3 regions of the Geodermatophilus sp. SYSU D00684 genome follow, and region 1 is predicted to be linked to each of the others. Evidence: riboswitches for the same ligand, from Rfam matches in the RefSeq annotation. Region 1 holds a riboswitch; each other region holds the start of a gene.
What was found. Region 1 has a riboswitch for cyclic di-AMP ahead of ACI79L_RS09035 (hypothetical protein). Riboswitches for the same ligand answer to the same signal wherever they lie in the genome.
Positions count from the first base shown of each region.

Region 2: it holds a riboswitch for cyclic di-AMP, as region 1 does, so the genes downstream of both, ACI79L_RS12415 (transglycosylase family protein) here and ACI79L_RS09035 (hypothetical protein) in region 1, are expected to answer to the same signal.
Region 3: it holds a riboswitch for cyclic di-AMP, as region 1 does, so the genes downstream of both, ACI79L_RS21105 (C40 family peptidase) here and ACI79L_RS09035 (hypothetical protein) in region 1, are expected to answer to the same signal.

Region 1 covers NZ_JBJGZI010000010.1:44,339-48,789, reverse strand. The annotation lists gene ACI79L_RS09050 (DMT family transporter) at 1-737, shown strand, start outside; gene ACI79L_RS09045 (YciI family protein) at 734-1,099, opposite strand; RNA gene rnpB (RNase P RNA component class A) at 1,245-1,668, opposite strand; cyclic di-AMP (ydaO/yuaA leader) riboswitch at 1,791-1,950, shown strand; gene ACI79L_RS09035 (hypothetical protein) at 2,213-2,779, shown strand; gene ACI79L_RS09030 (PIG-L deacetylase family protein) at 2,825-3,544, opposite strand; gene ACI79L_RS09025 (DoxX family protein) at 3,599-3,958, opposite strand; gene ACI79L_RS09020 (sulfite exporter TauE/SafE family protein) at 3,983-4,451, shown strand, end outside.
Region 2 covers NZ_JBJGZI010000014.1:125,353-129,803, reverse strand. The annotation lists gene treY (malto-oligosyltrehalose synthase) at 1-1,538, shown strand, start outside; cyclic di-AMP (ydaO/yuaA leader) riboswitch at 1,787-1,921, shown strand; gene ACI79L_RS12415 (transglycosylase family protein) at 1,925-2,524, shown strand; gene treZ (malto-oligosyltrehalose trehalohydrolase) at 2,635-4,386, shown strand; gene ACI79L_RS12405 (dihydrofolate reductase family protein) at 4,386-4,451, shown strand, end outside.
Region 3 covers NZ_JBJGZI010000035.1:29,795-34,245, reverse strand. The annotation lists gene ACI79L_RS21115 (D-alanyl-D-alanine carboxypeptidase family protein) at 1-902, shown strand, start outside; gene ACI79L_RS21110 (hypothetical protein) at 1,014-1,301, shown strand; cyclic di-AMP (ydaO/yuaA leader) riboswitch at 1,462-1,643, shown strand; gene ACI79L_RS21105 (C40 family peptidase) at 1,660-2,865, shown strand; gene ACI79L_RS21100 (M48 family metallopeptidase) at 3,035-4,360, shown strand; gene ACI79L_RS21095 (glycosyltransferase family 4 protein) at 4,357-4,451, shown strand, end outside.

The DNA.
Region 1 (4,451 bases):
TGGTGGCGCTGGTCCTCTACACCTACCCGGCCCTGGTCACCCTCGCCGCCGCCGCGCTCGGGCGGGAACGGCTGACACCGGCACGGGCGGCTGCGGTGCTCGTCGCGTCGGCCGGGACGCTGCTGGTCCTCCTCGGCGCCGGTGCGCTCCGGTTCGACCCGCTGGGCGCGGCCGCCGCCTTCGGCGCCGCGGTGACCTACACGGTCTACATCCTCGTCGCGGACACCGTGGTGCACCGCCTGCCCCCGGTGGTGCTCTCCGTGCTGGTGATGACCGGGGCCGCCGGCACGCTCGCCGTCCGCGCCGCGGTGACCGGCGGCGTCGACCTCGGCCTCGGGCCGGCCGGGTGGCTGTGGGTCGGGTGCATCGCGGTGGTCTCCACCGTCGTGGCGATGCTCGCCTTCTTCGCCGGCCTGCGGAGGACCGGACCGTCCACCGCGTCGATCCTCTCGACGTTCGAGCCCGTGGTCACCACCGCGCTGGCCGCGCTCGCCCTGGGCGAGTTCCTCACCCCCGTCCAGCTCGCCGGCGGCCTGCTGGTGCTGGTCTCCGTGGCCGTCGTCCAGCTCCGGCCCCGGTCGGGGCGGCGCGCACCGGCGGCACCCCGGACCGCCCCGGTCCCGGCCGACGACGACCGGGTCGACGTGGCGCCGGTACTGGTCGACCAGGTCCAGCCGGCGGACGCGGACCATCTCACCGGTCCCGCCGGATCCCGGGGATCCGGCGGCGTTCGCTAGGCAGGCACCTCCTGGAAGGCGCGCACCTCGATCCGTGCGCCGAGCGCCTTCGACGCCTTCGCGGCCCAGGAGACGGCCGCCTCCCGGTCCGGCGCCTCGACGACCCAGAAGCCGCCGAGGTACTCCGGTGCCTGCGTGAACGGCCCGTCGGCGAGGGCGAGATCGCTGCCGGTGTGGTCGACGGTGACCGCGGTCGACGGCGGGTGCAGCCCACCGGCGAAGACCAGTGCGCCGGACGCCGCGAGCTCCTCCAGGAAGGCGCCGGCCGCCGTCAGGGCGGCCTCCAGCTCGGCGGGGTCCATCGACGCCATCGTCGGCTCCTCGGCCGAGTCGTGCGGCATGGACAGCAGGTACTGCGTCACGGGTCCTCCCGGGTCGTCGCCGCGGCCCGTCCGGCCGCTTCCCACGGGAGGGGGACCCCGGCCGGCGCGACGACTCATCGGTCGCGTCCCGCCGGGAAGCGGCCCCGCCGCGCCCCGGAGGGCACCCCGGCTCGGAGGGGGACGACGGACGAGTCGGCCTGTACGCCGGGTTCTGTCCTCGGGCGCCTCGCGGCCTCCCGATGGGCGGTCATCCATCTAGGCCCGCCGTTGCCGGCGGGCTCGAGCGGTCCACCCGCAGGCTCGGGCGGGCAGCCCTCGAACGCCTGCGCAGGACGGCGTCCGGTCTCCCGTCCGCCGTCCCTTCTCGACCTTGCTCCGGGTGGGGTTTACCGAGCCGCACCGGTCACCCGGTGCGCTGGTGGTCTCTTACACCACCGTTTCACCCTCACCAGCCCTGTCTCCGGAGAGGCACTGCTGGCGGTCTGTTCTCTGTGGCACTGTCCCGCGGGTCACCCCGGGTCGCCGTTAGCGACCACCCTGCCCTGTGGAGCCCGGACGTTCCTCGGCGGCGGGGTCTCCCCCGCCGACGCGACCGCCCGGCCGACTCGTCCGTCGTGCCGACCAGTCTACGGATGCCCTCAGCGGAACTCCGGAGTCCGCGCTGCGGGCTCGGGCGGACGCTCCTACGGTGACTCCGTCCGGCCGTCCACCCTCCAGTCCCGGGGGGCCACACCGGACGCCGCCGAGTCGCGGTCACCACGGGTGGCCGCGAGCCGGGGACCCACCGCACCACCGGGGTGAGTCCCGCCTCCCGAGACCCGGGAGGGGGTAGGGCGCAGATCCCCGCCCGAACCCGTCAGCTGACCCGGTAGGCGGCCACGGGAGAACGGAGAACCACCGCGGGGTGCGCCGACGGCGCCTGCCCCGGCCTGCCCCCGCACACCCTGCGACGCGCGCCGCGACCCGTCCAGACCCACCGGTCGCCGCGCACGACGGACCCGGCCCCGGCCACCTCCGCGACGGCCTGCGCTCCAGCAGCCGCCCGTCGCCCGGCCGCGCGCCGGCCCGTCCCGCAGGTCCCCTCACGCGACGGGTGACCGTCCAGCCACGGACGGCGCCACGCGGAAACCGACGTCAGGAGCTCTCCTCGTCATGCCCTCGAACAGCAAGCGCACGATCCGCCGCACCCTCACGGCCGGCGCCCTCGCCGTCGCCTTCGGGCTCTCCGGGCAGTCGGCGGCCCAGGCCGACTGGGACGGTCCCCGCCGCGACTGGTCGGGCGGCTGGTCCCAGGACCGGGCCCCGGCCGCGGCCCCCGCGGCCGCACCGGCCGCCGCCCCCGCCGCCGCGGCGGCGGTGTCCACGAACCTCAGCGGGAAGCCGACCGCCACCTCGACCTCCTACAGCGCCTGGGCGGCGCACGTCCGTCCGGTCGTCGCCGAGGTCGCGCAGCGGTTCGGGGTGTCCACGGTGCTCACCCGGCCCGGGCACTCCCCCACCCAGCAGCTCGCCGCGGACTTCATGGTCTACGCCGACTCCGGCAAGGGGAACGCCGTCGCCCAGTACGTCATCGACAACGCCGCGCGCCTCCACGTCGACTACGTCATCTGGAAGCAGCGGATCTTCGTGATCGGGAGCTCCGGCTGGCGGGGCATGGCCGACCGCGGGTCGCCCACCGCCAACCACATGGACCACGTCCACGTGAGCTTCAACCCCTGACCGGCCCGGACGCGGCCCCGGGCATCCCCCGGGGCCGCGTCCCCGTCAGCCGGCGTACAGGACGAAGCCGCTCACCCGCCGGCCGTCGACGTCGGGGGTCACCACGTCGACCTGTCGCCGTGCCTGTTCCTCGACCGGCTCGGCCGACAGCGCCTCCAGGTAGCGGCGGTGCTCGGCCAGCGAGGCCACCGCCCGGTCGACGACGTCGGTCACGTCGACGGTGTGCGTGACCCCCACCGGCGTCGAGACGGCGGTCCAGCGCACGCCGCGCCAGGGCTCGGGGTCGGCGAGCTCGGCGAAGACCCACTCGTTGGCCGCGTCGCCGACGGCGTCCACCACCGCCCGGCCCAGCACCCGGTGGTCGGCGCTGTTCCAGGAGCCGAGCGCGGCGCCCGGCGGCGTCCACGTGTCGCCGAAGTGCAGCGTCACCACGAGGTCGGGACGGTGCCGCCGGATCGCCGCCGCGATCGCCCGCCGCAGGTCCAGCCCCTCGGTCAGCCGCCCGTCGGGGTGACCGAGGAACTCGACCACCGACACGCCGACCACCGCCGCCGCGGCCCGCTGCTCGCGCTCGCGCAGCGGCCCCGCGGCCTCCGGCGGCAGCCCGGCGATGCCGGCCTCGCCGCTGGTGGCCATCACGTACCGGACGTCGCGCCCGGCCGCGGTCCACGCCGCGACGGCGGCCGCGCAGCCGTACTCCACGTCGTCGGGGTGCGCGACGACGACCAGGGCGCGCTGCCAGTCCTCGGGGAACGCCTCCGCCATGCGGGCAGTCTGCCCGGGAGCCCGACGGCGTCCCCGCGCGCGGCCGCTGACGCCTCAGCGCCCCCGGGCCACCCGCAGCGCCGCGGCGATCATCGGCGCCTGCAGCGGCAGCCGGACCACCGCCGCGGCCAGCAGCGCCGGCCGCCCGCGCGCCACCCCGACGTGGTGGAGATGGGCCGGCACGAACGACGCCAGCAGCACGGCCGCGGCCCACCCGCCGGCCCGGCGGCTCGCGGGTGCGGCCAGCAGCGCCGCGGTGCCGACCTCGGCGACCCCGCTGCCGAGCACCCACCCCCGGGCGTCGCCGAGCTCGGGCGGCACCAGCCACTCGTAGGTCCGCGGCCGCACCAGGTGCAGCACGCCGGAGCCGCCGAGGGCGGCGGCCAGCCAGGTCGCCGGGGCGGGGAGTCGCATGCACCGACCGTAGGCTGGCGCCCCGTGACGGCCGCCGACCTCCTGATCGCGGCCGCGGTGGCGCTCGGCGCGGGGGCGGTCAACTCGATCGCCGGCGGCGGGTCGCTGATCCTCTTCCCCACCCTGGTCGGGCTGGGCCTGGGCACCGTGGCGGCCAACGTCACCAACTCGGTGGCGCAGTGGCCCGGCTACCTCGGCGGCATGGTCGGGTTCCGCCGCGAGTACGCCGGCCAGCGCAGCCGGCTGGTGCGCCTGGGTGCGGTCTCGGCGCTCGGCGGGGTCGCCGGCAGCGTGCTGCTGCTGACCACGCCGAGCGAGGCCTTCGACGTCGTCGTGCCGGTGCTCGTCCTGCTGGCCAGCCTGCTGCTCGCGGTGCAGCCGCTGCTCACCCGCCGGCTGCGCGACCGCGACGACGGCGCCGTCCGCGACCCGTGGTGGCTCTACCTCGCGCTGTTCCTCGCCACCGTCTACGGCGGCTACTTCGGCGGCGCGC
Region 2 (4,451 bases), on a different contig from region 1:
GGACGGTGGTCGAGAAGATCCTCGAGCCCGGCGAGGACCTGCCGGAGAGCTGGCGGGCGGCCGGCACCACCGGCTACGACGCGCTGGCCGAGGTCGACGACGTCCTGGTCGACCCGGCCGGCGAGGCGGCGCTGACCGCGCTGGACACCGAGCTGTCCGGCCGGGCGGTCGACTACGGGCAGCTGGTGCACGCCTGCAAGCGCGAGGTCACCGACGGCATCCTCGGCTCCGAGGTCGCCCGCCTGGTGCGGGTGATCGGCGAGCTGCCGGGCGTCGACGTCGAGACGGAGAAGGAGGCGCTGGCCGAGCTGCTGGCCTCGTTCTCCGTCTACCGCACCTACCTGCCCGACGGCCGCGAGCACCTCGACGCCGCCGTGGGCGACGTCCGCGACCGCCGCCCCGACCTGGTCGCCGCGGTGGACGCCCTGCACCCGGTGCTGGCGCAGGCCGGCACCGAGGCGGCCACCCGGTTCGAGCAGACCAGCGGCCCGGTGATGGCCAAGGGCGTCGAGGACAGCGCCTACTACCGGTGGGCGCGGTTCGCGGTGCTCAACGAGGTCGGCGGCGACCCCGCCCGCTTCGGCAGCACCCCGGAGGAGTTCCACGAGGCGCAGGCGCGGCGGCTGGAGCGCAAGCCGGAGTCGATGACGACGCTCACCACGCACGACACCAAGCGCAGCGAGGACACCCGGGCCCGCCTGGCCGTTCTCGCCGAGGTGCCGACCGAGTGGGCGGACCTGGTCCGCGGGTGGCTGTCCCGCCACCCGCTGCCCGACCGGCCGCTGGCGCACCTGGTGTGGCAGAACCTGGTCGGCGCCTGGCCGCTGTCCCGCGAGCGGGCGCACGCCTACGCCGAGAAGGCCGCCCGCGAGGCCGGGCAGTCGACCACGTGGACCGACGTCGACGAGGCGTTCGAGGCGCAGCTGCACGCGATGGTCGACGCCGCCTTCGACGACGAGGCCACGAACCGCGAGATCGAGGCGTTCGTCGCGCGGATCGCCCCGGCCGGCCGGTCCAACGGGCTGGCGCAGAAGCTGCTGCAGCTGACGATGCCCGGCGTCCCGGACGTCTACCAGGGCACCGAACTGTGGGACCACTCGCTCGTCGACCCCGACAACCGCCGCCCGGTCGACTACGACGAGCGGCGCGCGCTGCTGGCCCGGCTCGACGGCGGGGAGGTGCCCGAGGTCGACGAGACCGGCGCGGCCAAGCTGCTCGTCGTCTCGCGGGCGCTGCGGCTGCGGCGGGACGAGCCCGGGCTGTTCACCGGCTACACCCCGGTGGCCGCCACCGGGTCGGCCGCGCAGCACGTCGTCGCCTTCGACCGTGGGTCCGGGGAGCAGGGCGGCGCGGTGACCGTGGCGACCCGGCTGCCGGTCGCGCTGGCCGCCACCGGCTGGGGCGACACCGCGCTGACGCTGCCGACCGGCGCCTGGCGCGACGTGCTCACCGGCACGCGGGTCGTCTCCGACGCCGGCGGCGCGCCCGTCGGCGAGCTGCTGGCCCGGCTGCCGGTGGCCCTGCTCGTCCGGGAATGAGACGGAGGTCACGGCGGCGCCGGCCGGCGCCGCCGAGTCCTGCACCACCCCCCGGCCGCCGGGCGCGCGCCGCCGCGGGGACGCCGGGCGACACGCCGTGACGAGTGGGGCGGGTGTGCCGTCTCGTGATGCGGCCGTTACGTTTGCTCCCGCACGCGGGCCAATGACTGCCGCGTGCCGGAGCCGGTCCGCCGAACCCCGTCCGCCGGGCTCCGTTCCTCCTGCACAGCCAGGACGGGGGTGGGGGACCCACTTCGGCGCCTGCACCGCGGTCACGGGGGGACCGGACGCAGCGCCTCGGGGTGAAGCCGCGCTCTGCGCGGCCGGGGCACCGATCGCTCCGAACCCGACAGCTCACCTCGCAGGCGGCGGATCGGAGATCCCCCATGCGCACGTCCACGTCCCTGCTCCGCCGTGCCCTCGTGACGACCGGCGTGGCCGCGGCCGCGATCGGCGTCGCCGCCGGCCCGGCCTCGGCCGCCTCCCCGAACGACTGGGACGCCGTCGCCCAGTGCGAGTCCAGCGGCAACTGGAGCATCAACACCGGCAACGGCTACTACGGCGGCCTGCAGTTCAGCCAGTCCACCTGGGCGGCCTTCGGCGGCACCGAGTACGCCGCCCGCGCCGACCTGGCCACCAAGGCGCAGCAGATCGCCGTCGCCGAGCGCACGCTCGACGTCCAGGGCCCGGGTGCCTGGCCCACCTGCGGCAAGGGCCTGAACCCGGACGCCCCGGAGGCCGGCTCGCCGGCCGCCGCGCCCGCCGCCGCGCCCGCCCCGGCCGAGCCCGCCCCGGCCGCCCGCGCCGGCGAGTCCGCCGCCGGTGCCTCCGGCGGCTCGTACACCGTCCGGTCCGGCGACACGCTGGGCAAGATCGCCCGAGCCCAGGGCGTCGAGGGCGGCTGGAAGGCCCTCTGGTCGGCCAACAGCGGGACGGTCGGCGACCCGAACAAGATCTACGTCGGGCAGGAGCTGCAGCTGCCGTGACCCGTGGCGGTGGCCGGGGGACCCGCTCCCCCGGCCGCCGCTCGCGGTTGACCGCGCCCGCAGCGGGCAAGAGGGACCGGTCAGCCGCACTACCGCTGGGAGGCCCCCGCATGTCCGCACCCGTCGAGTTCGCCGTCTGGGCGCCCGTGCCCGAGCGCGTGCGCCTGCAGGTCGACGGCACGGTGCACGACATGCGCCGCGACGACGACGGCTGGTGGCGGGCCGAGGCCGAGGCCGGCCCGGAGTCCGACTACGGCTACCTGCTCGGCGACGACGACACGCCCCGCCCCGACCCGCGCTCGCGCCGCCAGCCCGACGGCGTGCACGGGCTGTCCCGCCGGTTCGACCCGTCGGCGTACGCGTGGGGCGACAGCGCCTGGACCGGGCGCCCGCTGGCCGGCGGCGTCGTCTACGAGCTGCACGTCGGCACGTTCACCCCCGAGGGCACCCTCGACTCGGCCATCGACCGGCTGGGCCACCTCGCCGACCTCGGCGTCGACTTCGTCGAGCTGCTGCCGGTCAACGGCTTCGACGGCACCCACAACTGGGGCTACGACGGCGTCCTCTGGTACACGGTGCAGGAGAGCTACGGCGGCCCTGCGGCCTACCAGCGCTTCGTCGACGCCTGCCACCAGCGCGGGATCGGCGTCATCCAGGACGTCGTCTACAACCACCTCGGCCCGTCGGGGAACTACCTGCCGCTGTTCATGCCGGTCTTCAGCGAGGGCGGCGCGAACACCTGGGGCGAGTCGGTCAACCTGTCCGGGCCGGACTCCGACGAGGTGCGCCGGTACATCCTGGACAACGCCCTGATGTGGCTGCGCGACATGCACGTCGACGGGCTGCGGCTGGACGCCGTCCACGCGCTGGTCGACGAGCGCGCCACCCACGTGCTCGAGGAGATGGCGCAGGAGGTCGACCGGCTCTCGGTCGCGGTCGGCCGGCCGCTCACGCTCATCGCCGAGAGCGACCTGAACGACCCCCGGATGGTCACCCCGCGGGTGGCCGGCGGCACCGGCATCCACGCCCAGTGGAGCGACGACTTCCACCACGCGCTGCACGCGACGCTCACCGGCGAGGGCCAGGGCTACTACGGCGACTTCGCCGAGGCCGGCCTCGCGGGGCTGGCCAAGACCCTCACCGGCGCCTTCTTCCACGACGGCACGTGGTCGAGCTTCCGCCGCCGCTCCCACGGCCGGCCGGTGGACACCGCGCGGCTGCCCGGCTGGAAGTTCCTCGGCTACCTGCAGGACCACGACCAGGTCGGCAACCGCGCCATCGGGGACCGCGTCTCGGCGACGCTGTCCCCCGGCCTGCTCGCCGTCGGCGCGACCCTGGTGCTCACCGGCCCGTTCACGCCGATGCTGTTCATGGGCGAGGAGTGGGGCGCCTCGACGCCGTGGCAGTTCTTCACCAGCCACACCGACCCGGACATCGGCCGCGCGACGGCCGAGGGCCGCAAGAACGAGTTCGCCGAGCACGGCTGGGACGCCGACGAGGTGCCCGATCCGCAGGACCCCGAGACCTTCCGCCGCTCGAAGCTGGACTGGTCCGAGCCCGGCCGGGAACCGCACGCGCGGCTGCTCGAGGTGCACCGGACGCTGCTGGCGCTGCGCCGGCGGCACCCGGACCTGGTCGACCCCGACCTGTCGGCGGTCGAGGTCGGCTGGGACGACGACGACCGCGTGCTCGTGGTGCACCGCGGTGCGCTGCGGGTGGTGGCCAACCTGTCCGGGCAGCCGCAGCAGGTGGAGCTGGACCGCCCGGCCACCGGGGTGCTGTTCGCGACCGCCGACGAGCCGTCCGTGGACGGCGCGACGGTGACCGTCCCGGCCGAGAGCGCGGCCGTCCTCACCAGCTGATGCGCCGGCTGCTCCCCTCCCCCGACGGGGCGGACCTGACCGACGACGACCTGGCCGAGGCCTAC
Region 3 (4,451 bases), on a different contig from region 1:
CGCAGCTGCCGCGCCGGCCGGTGTCGCTGCTCGTGCTGCCCGCCGAGACGCTGGCGGCGGTCACCGCGGCGATGGACGCCCTCGGGCGGCCCTACGCGCCGGGGACGGCCGGCCCGGACTCCTGGGACTGCGGCTCGCTGGTCTCCACCGTCTACCGCGACGCCGGCATCGACCTGCCCGCCGACCAGGCCGGCCTGTTCGCGGTCACCACGCCCGTCGACCCGGCCGACGTCCTGCCCGGCGACCTGGTCTTCCTCGGCACCCCCGAGTCGGGCCTGGGGCACGTCGGCATCGCGCTGGACGCGCAGACCATGCTCGCCGCCGACGCGTGGGCCGGCGCCGTCGTCGTCCGCCGCCTGCCCGCCGACCAGGTGCTGCACGTCGGCCGGCCGAGCCTCGGCCCGCGGCCGGAGGTGCCCGCCCCCGGCCCGGCCGGCGGCGCCCTGCGGGTCGAGTGCGGCAACACCGTCTACCCGCCGAGCTTCGACGGCGCCCGGGCCTGGGGCGGATACCCCAACGGCCTCATCCCGCCGAGCGCGCTGTGCCCGATCGGGGTGGGCGGCCACTCGCTGCGCTGCGACGCCGCGGCGGCCTGGCGGGCGATGAGCGCGGCGTTCGCGTCGGCGTTCGGGCAGCCGCTCTGCATCACCGACTCCTACCGCACCTACGCCGGCCAGGTCCGCCTCTACGGGGAGAAGCCGGCGCTGGCCGCGGTCCCGGGCACCAGCAACCACGGGTGGGGGCTGGCGGTCGACCTGTGCGGCGGCGTCGACGGCTTCGGCACGCCGCAGTACGCGTGGATGGTCGCCAACGCCGGCCGGTTCGGGTGGCTGCACCCGACCTGGGCCGACCCGGGCAACGGCCGCGAGGAGCCCTGGCACTGGGAGTACGCGGGCGGCTGAGCCGGGACTGTCGGTGGCCGTCCCTAGCGTGCCGGGCAACCGACAGGGAGACCCGTCCCGACCGCGGCCCGGCACCGGGCGGCGCGGCCGGGGCACCGGAGGGACACGGCCATGCTCATCGACTGCGACTCGTGCACCGCGCGCGGCGCCGGCTGCGCCGACTGCGTCGTCACCGCCCTGCTGGGCGCCCCGCCCGCGGAGCGGGACACCGGCCCCGTGCTGCTGCCGGTGCCCCCCGTCCCGGCGGCCCGGACCGCCGACGGCGCCCTGCCGCGCCCGGGCGTCGTCGTGGAGCTCGACGACGTCGAGCGGCGGGCGGTGCGGGCGCTGGCCGAGGGCGGCCTGGTGCCGCCGCTGCGGCACCGGCCGTCGCGGGACGGGCGCCGGCGCACGGGCTGACCGGCGGGGGACCACCCGAAACCGGGTACGCACCGGAGTGGCGCGGCTGCTGACCGTGCGTGTTCTCACAGTCCACGCACCCCCCGTTTGTCACAACTGCATCACGTCCGTACTGTGGCGCCGTCCGGCCGGGTGGTCGTCACCCGACGCAGGGTGACCTCGGCCGACACCGCCGAGTCACCGGACGCCCCTCCCCGGAGGTGCGCGAGGTGAGCCGGGGACCCACCGCAGCACTGGGGTGAGTTCTCGTGCGCGCCGGTCCCGACCGGGGCGCGGAGATAGGGCACGTCTTCCCAGCCCGAACCCGTCAGCTAACTCGGTAGGCGGTTGCTGAGGAAGAAACGGAGAGCCGCCGCCCGTGGCGACCCCCCGCCCCGTCCTGGGGCATGCACGCGAGAAGTCCACATCCGCCACCCGCACCACCGGGCCGCACCGCCCGTCGCGGCCCCGCCACCTCGGCCGGGCCACCCTCGTCGGCACCACCGCCGCGCTGACCCTCGGCCTGCTGTCCGGCACCGCGGCCGCCGACCCCGAGCGGGCCGGCACCCCGGAGCAGGCCGCCCAGCTCGCCGCCGAGGCCGGCCACCGGCTCGAGGTCGTCAGCGAGCAGGTCAACGAGGCCCGCGAGGTCCTCGCCCAGCAGCAGGCCGCCGCCGACGAGGCCGACCGGGCCGCCGCCGAGGCGCAGGACCAGCTGCAGGACCTCGACGGCCAGATCCGCCAGGTGGCGCGCAGCGCCTACGCCGGCAACGGCAACGGCGACGGCTTCGCCGGGCTCGACCTGCTGCTGACCAGCGACTCCGCCGAGGACTTCGTCGCCTCGCTGGCCACCCTCGGCCAGATCGCCGACCACACCACCTCCGTCCTCGACCAGGTGAACGAGGCGGCGGCTGCCGCCCGGCAGGCGCAGGCCGGCGCCGAGGCCGCCGAGGCCGCCGCGCAGCGCACCCTCGACGACCTGAGCGCCCAGGAGGCGCAGCTCCAGGACGACATCGCCGACTACCAGGCGCAGTTCGCCGCGCTCACCGAGGCGCAGCGGCAGGCGGCGCTCGCCGCGCAGGAGGCCGGCCTGGCCGCCGGCGCGCAGGCGGAGGCGGGCGACGAGCCGGCCGGCGGCTCGCGCGGCGACAGCGCTCCGGCCGCGACCGGCACGCAGGCCGCGGCCCCGGCCCCGGCCCCGGCCCCGGCGCCGTCGGCGGGCAGCGGCGGCAGCGGTGCCGCGCAGACCGCGGTGCAGACGGCGCTGGCCCAGGTGGGCGACCCCTACGTGTGGGGCGCCGGCGGGCCGAACGCCTTCGACTGCTCGGGCCTGACCCAGTACGCCTACGCGGCGGCCGGGATCAGCCTCCCGCACTCCAGCAGCATGCAGTCGCGCATGGGCGCCGCCGTCTCGCGGGCGGACCTGCAGCCGGGCGACCTGATCTTCTACTACAGCCCGGTCAGCCACGTCTCGATGTACATCGGCAACGGCCAGATGGTGCACGCCTCCACATCGGGGCAGCCGGTGAAGGTCGTGTCGGTCGACTCGATGGGCGGCATCACCGCGATGCGCCGCATCGCTTAGACGAAGGACCACCACCGAGGGCCGGTGACCCCGACGGGTCGCCGGCCCTCGGCGTCCGCGGAGGAGCGCCTTGCGGAGGGAGAGCGCTGCGGAGGGAGAGCGCTGCGGAGGGAGAGCGCTGCGGAGGGAGATCGCGGTGCGGGGCCGGCGCGCGCCTAGGATCGGCCGGGTGAGCAGGGCGGGCGGGACGAGCACCCGCCCCGGCCCCGCGGCCACCCGCCCCGGCCGCACCGGCTCCCGCCGGGCCGCGCTGCTGGTCGCGCTCGTGCTCGGTGCGGCGCTCGTCGTCGTCATCGCCCTCCGCACGCCCTGGACGCTGCTGCCCACCCCGCCCGGCGGCGCGTCCCCGGTCACCGACGACGCCGGGCTGCCCGCCGAGGTCGTCCGCCGCGCCGAGGCCCTCGCCGCCGACATCCGTCCCGCGTCGCTGACCAACCTGGTGCTCGGGCTGGCGGTCTCCGCGCTGCTCGGGCTCACCCGCCTGGGCAGCCGGCTGGTCACCGCGGTCGGCCGCGCGGGAGGCCGCCGCCGGCCGCTCACCGTGCTGCTGGGCACGGTCGCGCTGGTCGTCGTCGGCCGGCTGGTGACGCTGCCGATCTCCGCCTACGGCGAGGTGGTGCGGCACCGCTACGGGCTGTCCACCCGCTCCTGGCCGCTGTGGCTGCGCGACGTCGCGGTCTCCACCGCCATCGACGCCGGGCTCACCGCGCTCGGCCTGCTCGTGCTCGTCGCGCTGGCCCGCCGCGCGCCCCGCACCTGGTGGGCGTGGGCCGCCGGCGGCGCGGCCGCGCTGGTCGTCGCCGGCTCCTTCCTCTACCCGGTGGTCATCGAGCCGGCGTTCAACCGCTTCACGCCGCTGCCGGCCGGCGAGCTGCGCACCGACCTGCTGCGGCTGGCCGAGGAGAGCGGCTCCCCGGTCGAGGACGTCCTGGTCGCCGACGCGTCCCGGCGGACGACGTCGCTCAACGCCTACGTGTCCGGGTTCGGCTCCACCCGCCGGGTGGTCCTCTACGACACCCTGCTGGCCGACGTCCCCCCGGAGGAGATCGAGTCGATCGTCGCCCACGAGCTCGGGCACGTCGCCACCGACGACGTCCTGACCGGCACGCTCATCGGGGCGCTCGGCGCGGCCGCCGCCGTCGCCCTGCTCGGCTGGCTGCTGACCTGGGCGCCGCTGCTGCGCCGGGCCGGCGCCGACTCGGCGGGGGACCCGCGCGTGGTGCCGCTGGTGCTGTTCCTCGTCGCGGTCGGGTCCCTGGTCGCGACGCCGGTGCAGAACCTCGTCTCGCGGCACGTCGAGGCCCGGGCGGACCTGCACGCGCTCGACCTCACCCGGGACGCCGCCGGCTTCGTCGAGATGCAGCGCCGGCTGGCCGAGACGAACGTCGCCGACCCGAGCCCGCCGGCGGCGTGGCAGTGGTTCTTCGGCTCGCACCCGACGGCCGCCGAGCGGGTCGCGATGGCCGGGGACTGGCTGGGGCTGGGCGACCGGTGAGCGACCGCGGCCGCACGCTCGTCGTCACCAACGACTTCCCCCCGCGGCAGGGCGGCATCCAGACCTTCGTCGCGGCGCTGCTCGAGCGCCG